Regions from separate parts of the Bhargavaea sp. GQ12 genome, predicted to be linked through region 3. Evidence: predicted binding sites of a transcription regulator. Region 3 holds the regulator's gene; each other region holds the start of a gene.

Region 1 (3,277 bases), on a different contig from region 3:
TCTTCTTCCCTCTTTCTCAGATCGACGATCTTGTCAAATACATGGAGTTCCTCCATAAATGTAAAGAGCGTTGTCGCAATGTCACGGCCCGTTCGTCCACGGCGCAGACGCGCTTCCAGATTGGCGAGCGGTTCCCTGATGGCATCCCGGATCAGGTGGATGTCTTCCTGCATCGCCAGTTCCTCGTCTGTCTGCATGTTGCGGTGGAACTCCAGGCCGCGGTAGCGTTTTACCTGCCACCGCTTTTCATCGAACCATCGCTCCCCGCGGATGCCGTTTGCCAGCACGAAATTTTCAAGGCGGTCCGCCCGGTCCCGCCATTCCGACGGGTCTGCCCCGTGCGGGAAAAACAGGTCGGTCTTGACTGCCCGGAAGATGTCTTCATATTCCCAGCCCTCCGCCACCGCCTCCAGCACCGAACGGCTGAACTCGATAAGCGGATGGTGGAGCATCGGCTTTTTCCGGCTGATGAAGACGGGAACGTCATAGAGCGGAAACACCGTCTCGATCAGATCATCGTAAACCTCCGGCTGCCGGTACAGGATCGCCATGTCCCGGTAGCGCATTCCTGACATCATCAGTAGCCGGATCCTTCTGGCCACAGCGTGGACTTCCGCCCGGGCATCCGCCGCCCGGATCAGCTCCACATCGCCTTCGGCAGAGGCGGTCGGTGCCGGATACCGGTCAAACGCCCCTTCCAGATGGGCCAATGCCTTGCTTCTAAAGCGCCGCGGTGTTCCGAGGTGGAACCCCTCTTCCATCTCCACCGCATTCCGCTTGGCGGCATCCATCAGCCGGGCGGCACTTCCCTGCGCATTAAAAAACAGCTGTGAACCTGTCGGCGCGCCATATGGATCTTCCATGGGCAGAACGACAGTCACTCGCTTGGCATGCATCATGAGCGCTTCCACGATTTCCAGTTCGCGTGTCGTGAATGTTACAAAGCCGTCCACATACACCTCCGCATCTTTCACCAGTTCGGAATGCCGGATCTGGGAAGCGAGGAGCGCCAGATAACCTTCACTGTCTACGTAGGCGGTACCAAGCCGCTCCTCAATCTTGCTCATGAGCAGCTCGAGGTCATCGGCCTTGTCCAGCAGTGCCCTCGGCGCCCCGGCTTGCTCCAGCTCACTGTGCATATCGGTCATCTTCGTGCAGTCAAGGCAATAACGGCTGAATTCTTTCAGAAGCTCTTCCAGCTGCTCCGTGAACCCGCGCTTATCGGCAGCCTGGCGGAATAGCTTGAACTCTTCACGGTTTTCCGCGAGCAGGCTTCGGATCAGCATCCGATAGCCGAAGCCGTTCACTTCCGTCCGGGTGATTCCGCCCGTCTCCTGAAGGATTCTCCAGGCCAGGCGCTTGAAGGTTGCCACTTGGGCCCGGATCGTGCCCTTCAGCCCGAACTCGGTCGACAGGCTTTTCTCCATGGAGAAAGACATCTGGTCCGGTACAACGACAAAAATCGGCGAACCGAGCGGATTCTCCTGCAGCTTTCCGGCGATCTCTTTCCGGATCATCGTGGTTTTTCCTGAACCGGCACGGCCGGTAATCAGCCTGAATGACATCTGCAGCCACCCCTTTCTATTTGGTCATTACAGTATAATAGAAGAAATAAAAACGAACAAACGTTCCTTTCATATGTAATCACAGCGGGGCGTTGCGGTCATCCGATCAGCTTTCCTTTTCGCGTGACTCTTCTTCCCCTGCTGCTGTCTGCTCTTCCTGAATGGACCTAAAGTCATTTTCCACCCGCTTTTCCAGCCATTTTTCGAGTTGCTTTCCGCCCAGCCACAGCAGGAAAATGACGATTGCGACCACTGCGGTACGTCCCGGCTGCGTGATCAGCGAGCGCAGATCATGCCCGATAAAGCTGGCGATGCCGATCATCACGAACTTTCCGGCCATCAGGGTGAACAAATACACCTTCTTCTTCAGATTGGAGAGCCCCGCGACAAGGTTCACAAGCGAAGACGGAGTGAACGGGAAGCAGAGCAATACGAATAACGGCCCGAAGCTGTTGCGCTCCACCCACTGGATCAGTTTCCGGACACGCTCACTTTTCGTAAGGAACCTGAACACCCTCGCATCCCCGTATTTCCGGATGAGGAGAAATACAGTGTATGACCCTGCGACTGTTCCGCCCCAACTGATCAGAAAGCCGAAAAAGAAACCGTACGCATTGGCATTCGCAAGGACAAACACGAAAAGAGGCAGAAATGGGAGAAATGCCTCGATAAACGGCAGCAGAAAGCCCAACAGCGGCCCCAGCGCACGATATTGTGATGTCAGTTCAAACAAGGTGTCAAGATCCAGCCAATTCTCCATGTCCTACCCCCGACTTGATTTCATGTGTCATTTCCCTTATTTTACGCTATTCATGCAACTCTACAAAATGAGGCGTCCACCGAGAAATGTTTGTAGTATAATTCTTATTATAATCATGCAAGAAAGATGTGATTTCATGCAACGAGAAAGCCTTTCCGCCGGTCTTAAAGCGGGATTGACCATCGCAATCGGTTACTTCCCGGTGGCGCTGACGTTCGGTCTGCTCGCCAAGACAACCGGTCTTTCCCTGATCGAGACGGTGGCCATGAGCATCTTCGTCTTTGCCGGAGCTGCCCAATACATATCCCTCAGTCTGATTGCAGCCAAAGTGGACCCCATTCTGATTGTACTGAACACGTTCATCGTGAACATCCGCCATTTCCTTATGACGGCTTCGCTCAATGAAAAGATGCAGCCTGATGCCAGATGGAAAAAAGCGGTCTACGCCTTCGGCATCACCGATGAAACCTTTTCCGTGATCTCCACGACCGGCGATGGCCGTGTCCGGACTTCCTATGCCGCAGGTGTCATCATCCTTTCCTATGCAAGCTGGGTCATCTTTAGCGGAATCGGGCATATGATCGGAGCCAACCTGCCGCTTTTCCTGCAGGCAGCGATGTCAATCGCGCTTTACGCCATGTTTGTCGCGCTTCTTATCCCTTCTCTGAAGGGAAACAGGAAAGTCGTCCTGCTCGCACTGACAGCGGCCGCGATGAACGGCTTCTTTTTCTGGTCAGGACTGCTTTCGACCGGCTGGGCGATCATGGTGTCGACGCTCGCTTCCGCGATTTTTGTTGAAATTCTCTACACGCGCCGTGGCAATGTGATCCGCCGCGCCGTAGAGCGAAAGGAGGGAGCATGATGGGTAACTGGTACTGGTGGATGCTCTTGGGCATGGCGGTCGTGACTTACCTGCCGCGTGCCATTCCGCTCACCTTCCTGGAAGGGAAGG
Region 2 (3,277 bases), on a different contig from region 3:
GTCGAGGATCGACTTCGCTCCCGCGCAGACGACGGCGACATTTGTCTTGCCGAGTTCATCAAGGTCCGCGGAAATGTCCATCGTCGTTTCGGCACCACGGTGCACGCCGCCGATACCGCCGGTCACGAATACCCGGATGCCGGCGAGATCTGCGCAGATCATTGTCGCTGCGACTGTTGTAGCGCCGAGTTGTTTCGTTGCAAGCAAATAGCCGATGTCACGGCGGGATGCTTTTGCAACGTTGTCTGCGTTACCGAACATTTCAAGCTCGTCATCGGACAGGCCGATTTTGATCTTGCCGTCGATCAGTGCCATTGTCGCAGGAACCGCACCGCCATCGCGGACGATCTGCTCAACTTCACGTGCTGTCTGTACGTTCTGAGGGTACGGCATACCGTGGGAGATGATCGTCGACTCAAGCGCCACAATCGGCTTGCCTGCTTCAATCGCTTCTTTGACTTCCTTGGAAAATTCGAGATATTGTTTCATCGGAGTTCCTCCATTTCAGTTTTAAGTTGTTGTGCCGAGAGCTCCGGGCGCACCGTTGCGCCTGAAGCAAGTGTCTTTGCCGCGTTCAGGAGCCCGCAGCGAATTCTGTCTTCAAAGGCCATGCCGGTCAGGTGTCCGTGGAGCACACCGGAAACGAACGCGTCGCCCGCCCCGGTCACATCTTCCACATGGACACTGCTGATTGCCGGGTAATGCCGGATCCCGTCCGCATTGCCCGCCATGACCCCTTTTGAACCGGCCGTCACAATTGCATTCACGACCCCTTTTTCCAATAAGAGCCGAACCGCTTCTTTCCAGGAATCATCGTCGTTAACCGAAATGCCGGTATAGGCTTCCGCCTCGTCCCGGTTGCAGATAAACCAGGTGACACCTTCAAGATCGTCCGGCATCCTGTCCATCTTCGGTGACGACACCGGAACAATCGCGAGTTCAGTTCCGCTCTGGCGGGACAGCTCCTGCACATGGGCGACGGTCTCCTTCGGGCAGTTCAGGTCGATCACGGCGAGCGCCGCTCCCTGAACGACCGGTGCATGGGCGTCGATGTATTCCGGTGACAGTTCGTCATACACGTCCATATCGGCCAGCGCGATTGCCATCTCACCGTCAGGGTCCAGGACAGCGGAATACGAGCCGGTCGTCCTCCCCGGAAGAAGCGCAGTGTGTGCGAGTTCCACATGAGGCGCGGTGGCCTGCTCAATGCGCTGCCAGTCAGCGTCATTGCCTGCGACCGTCAGAAGAGTCACCGGATGGCCAAGGCGCCCGATATTTTCCGCGACGTTTCGCGCCACGCCTCCGACCGAGGAGGTGACCGTCGACGGGTTGGATGTTCCCGCCTGTACGGATGCCTTGAGGTGGAACTTCCGGTCGACGTTTGCCCCGCCAATCGCGACGACGCGGTTTTCCTCAGAAAGGATATAAGCACGTCCCCGGATGATGCCGCGCCGCATCAGGCCGGATATCAGGTTCGCCAGCGCAGGCCTCGAGATTCCAAGCGTCTCTGCCATATCCTGCTGGGAAAGGTACGGGTTCCGCCGGATCAGCTCAACAATCGCCGCTTCTTTATCATTCATCCCCCCGCACTCCTTTCTTAATAACATTTGTTTATATTATAAACTTATGCCTTTAAATGCGTCAAGTGTTTTAAAGGTAAACAATTGTTCGAAATTCTAAGCGGCACTTGCTTACTTCACCATGCCCACTTCCTGTTTGAAAAAACCGTCCGGCTCCATGAACCGAACCCTATAAAGCGGACAGTTTAATAAAAGACCCTGCTTATGCTGAACTGAACCGAACCCTATAAAGCGGACAGTTCTTTATTCATTCATATTGGCCACGATGTCGATCAGCTGGAGATGATCTCTTGAGCGGACCGAATACACGACGTTCTCGGCCTGCCATTGCAGATTGTGCGCTGCAGCGCCATCACCCTTCATGTCGAATGTGCCGGCACCAACTTCCTGCGGGGCCGGCAGCCGCTTCTGTTCCAGCTTTTCAACAATATCCCGTGCCAGCTGCATCATCTCGTCCCCGGCTTCTTCACTGTTTCGCTGATGCACGAGGAATGACCATCGTCCTTCATGCCACACGAGATGGATGTTTCCGGCACCGGCATCCATATACCCGGTGATGCCGGTGCCGAGATCGGCAGGCTGCCCAGCCTGAATCTCGGGCTCATAGTTTACGCCTGCCCGCGCGCCCTCTGCACTGTCAAAGACAATGGCATCCGCAATGAGATAAGGGGCCTGGTCTTCCAGCTGCGGATCGTCCACGGGAACAGGCTGATCCATCAGATAGTAATACACTTCATACCCTTCGGCATTCACAGCCACCCTGGCAGTCAAATATTGGTCGCCGGTCTCCAGATCCCTCGGGAGCTTCGGTTCGGCACCGGATTCCTGCATGACCCTCTCCCATACATCCCCCAGCACATCCTGCTTCACCTGTTCAGGGTCATCATTCGTCTGCGTCTCCTCCTGCCCGTCCGACGGCCCGCAAGCTCCGAACACCAGCAGGATAGCGACGGGCAGGGCGATCCAGCTTAACTTCGCCATCCTCATCCGCTCCTTCCCCGGAAGTCATTCCTTCTTTCCGTCTTCTTTACCCGTTCCGACCGGAATGAAAAAGACCCGCCCGGAATTCTTTCCGGACGGATCTCTGATTCATTCGATTAAGCTTCCAGGCCCATCTCTCCGCGCACGACTTCCGCGATGCGGCTGACGTAGCTGGCGGCCTCTTCTTCGCTCTGGGCTTCGACCATGACGCGCACGAGCGGCTCGGTGCCCGAAGGGCGGACGAGCACACGGCCGTTGCCCGCCATGTCTTTCTCGACTTCCGAGATGACCGCGGCGACTTTGGCGTTGTCCGTGACCGCATGCTTATCGGTGACGCGGACATTCACCAGTTCCTGAGGGTACATCTGGACATCCGATGCGAGGTCCGACAGCGTGCGGCCGGTCATCTTCAGGACGTTCACGAGCTGGAGCGCGGTCAGCAGGCCGTCGCCGGTCGTGTTGTAGTCGAGCATGATGATGTGGCCGGACTGCTCGCCGCCGAGGTTGAAGTCGTTCTTTTTCATTTCTTCAACGACATAGCGGTCGCCGACTGCGGTCTTGACACTCTTCACGTCATAGTTTCCGATCGCCTTGTAGAACCCGAGGTTGCTCATGATCGTCGAGACGACCGTGTCCTTGTTCAGACGGCCTTCCTCTTTCAGGTGGCGCGCCAGGATAAACATGATCTGGTCTCCATTGACGATCTGGCCATTTTC
Region 3 (3,277 bases):
GCGAATCCTACCGTCAACTCTTACAAGCGTCTGGTGCCGGGCTATGAAGCACCTGTATACGTCGCGTGGTCGGGCACGAACCGCAGTCCGCTTATCCGGATTCCGACCTCGAGGGGATTGAGCACACGGGTCGAAGTGCGTTCGGTCGACCCTACAGCCAATCCGTACATGGCGATGGCTGTCCTTCTCGGAGCCGGGCTCGAAGGAATCCGCAACGGCATGGAGCCTCCGGAATCCGTCGACCAGAACATCTATGAGATGAGCCTCCGTGAACGCCGGAGCATGGGCATCGAAGACCTTCCGGCAAGCCTGAAAGAGGCGCTGGGCGCCCTTGCAGACGACAAGGTCATCCAAAATGCCCTCGGCAGCCATATCTACAAGAATTTCATGGACACAAAAGAAGCGGAATGGAACATGTTCCGCACAACAGTCCACCCGTGGGAGCGGGAGCAGTACATGAAGATGTACTGACTGCACGCAGATAAAAAGTGAGCGCAGCCTAATCGGTTGCGCTCACTTTTCTGTTTAAAGTTGTTCTATGGCTTCCCTGACCGGCGTGTCGCCTGAAACTAGCTCGAAGGAAAGGTTGCGGGTATTCTCCTTGTCCAGCGCTTCAAAGACGGCATGGGCGACATCTTCCCGTGGAATGCCGCCCGGCTCCAGATGTTCTGAAGCGGATACCCGGCCTGTTCCGGGTTCATCCAGCAGCAGGCCGGGACGGACGATCGTATAGTCCAGGCCACTCGCTCGGAGGATGTTGTCGGCGTGGTGCTTTGCCACGTAGTACGGACGGATGGCGTCAGACCAGCGTTCCCTGTCCTCGGCACCGATTGCGCTCACCATCAGGAAACGACCGACTCCCTTTTGTCCGGCGGCTTCGATTGCCTTGGCGGCTCCATCCAGGTCGATCAGCAAGGTTTTGTCAGGGCCGGTATGCCCGCCGCTTCCCGCAGTAAACACAACAGCATCCATATCTGCCATTATCGAAGACAGATCTGCAGTGCTGCCTTCAAGATCGGCAACGACGGTACGTGCTCCCATATTTTCGAAAACTGCCTGCTGCTCTTTTTTTCTGATCATGGCGGTCGGTGTATGCTCACCGCTCTCAACGAGAAGCTTCACCAGCATCTTGCCGATCTTGCCGTTTGCTCCGATGACAAGTACGTTCAAAATGATCCATCTCCCCTCTCATGCTAATGAGTCCACTATATCGGAACGGAGGGGCAGGGGACAATGGAAAGACGTCGGGCTGCAGACATGAAAAAAGCCGGCAGCGCGTTTCCGGAAAGCGGTGCCGACTGAATGATGATCCGACCCTGCAGGATCTTACTGGATATGGCGGTAGACGCCCACAACTTTACCGAGGATGGATACCTGGTCGACGATGATGGGATCCATCGACGGGTTTTCTGGCTGGAGGCGGAAATGCCCGCTTTCTTTGAAGAAGCGCTTGACTGTCGCCTCATCCTCTTCAGTCATTGCGACAACGATTTCACCGTTATTCGCGGTGCTCTGCTGGCGCACGACGACATAGTCACCGTTCAGGATGCCGGCCTCGATCATGGATTCGCCCATGATTTCCAGCATGAACAGCTGGTCGTCCGAGCTGCCGTACTGATCGGGGAGAGGAAAATATTCTTCGATGTTTTCGACCGCTGTAATTGGCTGGCCTGCTGTAACCTTCCCGACGACCGGGACCTGAAGAACATCCGCTTTAGGGATGGCGTCGCCGGTTTCAAGAATTTCAATAGCGCGGGGTTTGGTCGGGTCACGGCGGATGAGGCCCTTGTTCTCCAGGCGGGCCAGATGGCCGTGGACCGTCGAACTGGAAGCGAGCCCGACAGCCTCGCCTATTTCGCGGACGGAAGGCGGATAGCCTTTCGACCTGACCTCTTCCTTGATGAAAGTCAGGATGGCTTCCTGCCTTTTCGACATTTTCTTCAAACGGATTCACCTCTTCTTTTAACGTATTAGCTAGTTCCAAGTATATCAGCCGTCTCAATGAAATGCAAACATAGGTTCGAGAAAACCGCTTGACAAAAACATCTGTTCGCATTACGATGGGGTTATTATACGAACAAGCATTCGAATTTCTATTAGGAGGGGCCATTTATGAACCTGATCCGCAATTATTCTTACGTTGTATTCTTATTTCTCATCGCCATTGTTTCAGTCGCCATGCTGCCGGGACAGGAAGAGCCGGAACGTGCAATGACCGCCGAAATCCGAGTGAATCCCGGCGATACACTGTTCGCCCTGCATCAGAAAGCGGAAACTTCGCTTCCGGCTGACATATGGATAGAGGAAGTGCTCAAGATGAACGGTAAACATGATTCGACGATCCTTGCCGGAGAGACGCTTCTCGTACCCTCTAAAATGATGTATTCCGATGATATACAGCTGGCCGGTGAGGGAGAGTGAAGCGGGCCCGGACATGTGCTGTATATTGCCGGGTGAGCACTGAGAAAGAGTCCCAGGACATGTCACTAGAGCGTCAGGAGGAAGAGCTGCGGGCATTTGCGGACGAGCTTGACTTTACGGTGACCTCGGTTTTTAAAGACCGGCACAGCGGCTACGATATGGACCGGGACGGTCTCCTGGACCTGATCGACCATGTGCGGGAGGGTGAGGCGGAAATCGTCCTTGTCCAGGATGAGACCCGTCTCGGACGCGGGAATGCCCGTGTGGCAGTGCTGCACCTTCTGCAGAAGGCAGGGGCATCCACTTATACATATACGGACAAAGGTCCTGCAGCGCTGGATGAAATGGACACAATGCTGCTTGAGATATTGGCCATCGTCGAGGAATATCAAAGGAAAATGCATAATGCGAAAATTCGCAGGGGCATGCGCCGGGCAGTGGAAAAGGGCTACCGTCCTGAGCAGAATCTGAAAAAGCGGGGCAATCCCGAAGGCCGCGAACGAATTGATGTCCCGCTTGGGGAAATTGTCAGTCTCAGGCAGAAAGGCCTGACATTCGAAGAGATCGCTTCCACGCTTAGAGGACTCGGCCATGATGTCAGCAAGGCGACGGTACATCGCCGCTACAGAGAATATATCGAGGAAGAACAGACGAGCGAATGAGTTGCGCTCGTCTCTTTTTTTACTTATGTTTAGGACAAATGGAAAGGGGAGATTTCATGCTTTCACCCGAAAAGCTCGCCCGTATCAATGAATTGGCGAATAAGAAAAAGACTGTCGGACTGACGATGGAAGAAGCGAAGGAACAGACATTGCTCCGCAAGGAATATTTGGGGGTTTTCCGTTCCAATATGAAG

Evidence for each region. The regulator LexA, encoded in region 3, represses DNA repair genes until DNA is damaged. The targets are predictions, from matches to a motif close to CGAACATATGTTCG.
Region 1: a site for LexA is predicted at 1,619-1,632, ahead of addB (helicase-exonuclease AddAB subunit AddB). Genes of this name have one in related genera too.
Region 2: a site for LexA is predicted at 1,658-1,671, ahead of AC6CHQ_RS05570 (carbohydrate kinase). Genes of this name have one in related genera too.

Annotation. Positions count from the first base shown of each region.
Region 1 covers NZ_JCAXEU010000001.1:335,896-339,172, reverse strand. The annotation lists gene addB (helicase-exonuclease AddAB subunit AddB) at 1-1,565, opposite strand, end outside; gene AC6CHQ_RS01585 (TVP38/TMEM64 family protein) at 1,672-2,325, opposite strand; gene AC6CHQ_RS01580 (AzlC family ABC transporter permease) at 2,462-3,187, shown strand; gene AC6CHQ_RS01575 (AzlD domain-containing protein) at 3,187-3,277, shown strand, end outside.
Region 2 covers NZ_JCAXEU010000004.1:169,230-172,506, forward strand. The annotation lists gene AC6CHQ_RS05565 (pseudouridine-5'-phosphate glycosidase) at 1-489, opposite strand, end outside; gene AC6CHQ_RS05570 (carbohydrate kinase) at 486-1,580, opposite strand; gene AC6CHQ_RS05575 (hypothetical protein) at 1,824-2,561, opposite strand; gene glmM (phosphoglucosamine mutase) at 2,678-3,277, opposite strand, start outside.
Region 3 covers NZ_JCAXEU010000010.1:25,381-28,657, forward strand. The annotation lists gene glnA (type I glutamate--ammonia ligase) at 1-471, shown strand, start outside; gene AC6CHQ_RS10370 (SDR family oxidoreductase) at 526-1,170, opposite strand; gene lexA (transcriptional repressor LexA) at 1,327-1,944, opposite strand; gene AC6CHQ_RS10380 (LysM peptidoglycan-binding domain-containing protein) at 2,113-2,421, shown strand; gene AC6CHQ_RS10385 (YneB family resolvase-like protein) at 2,418-3,083, shown strand; gene AC6CHQ_RS10390 (DUF896 domain-containing protein) at 3,140-3,277, shown strand, end outside.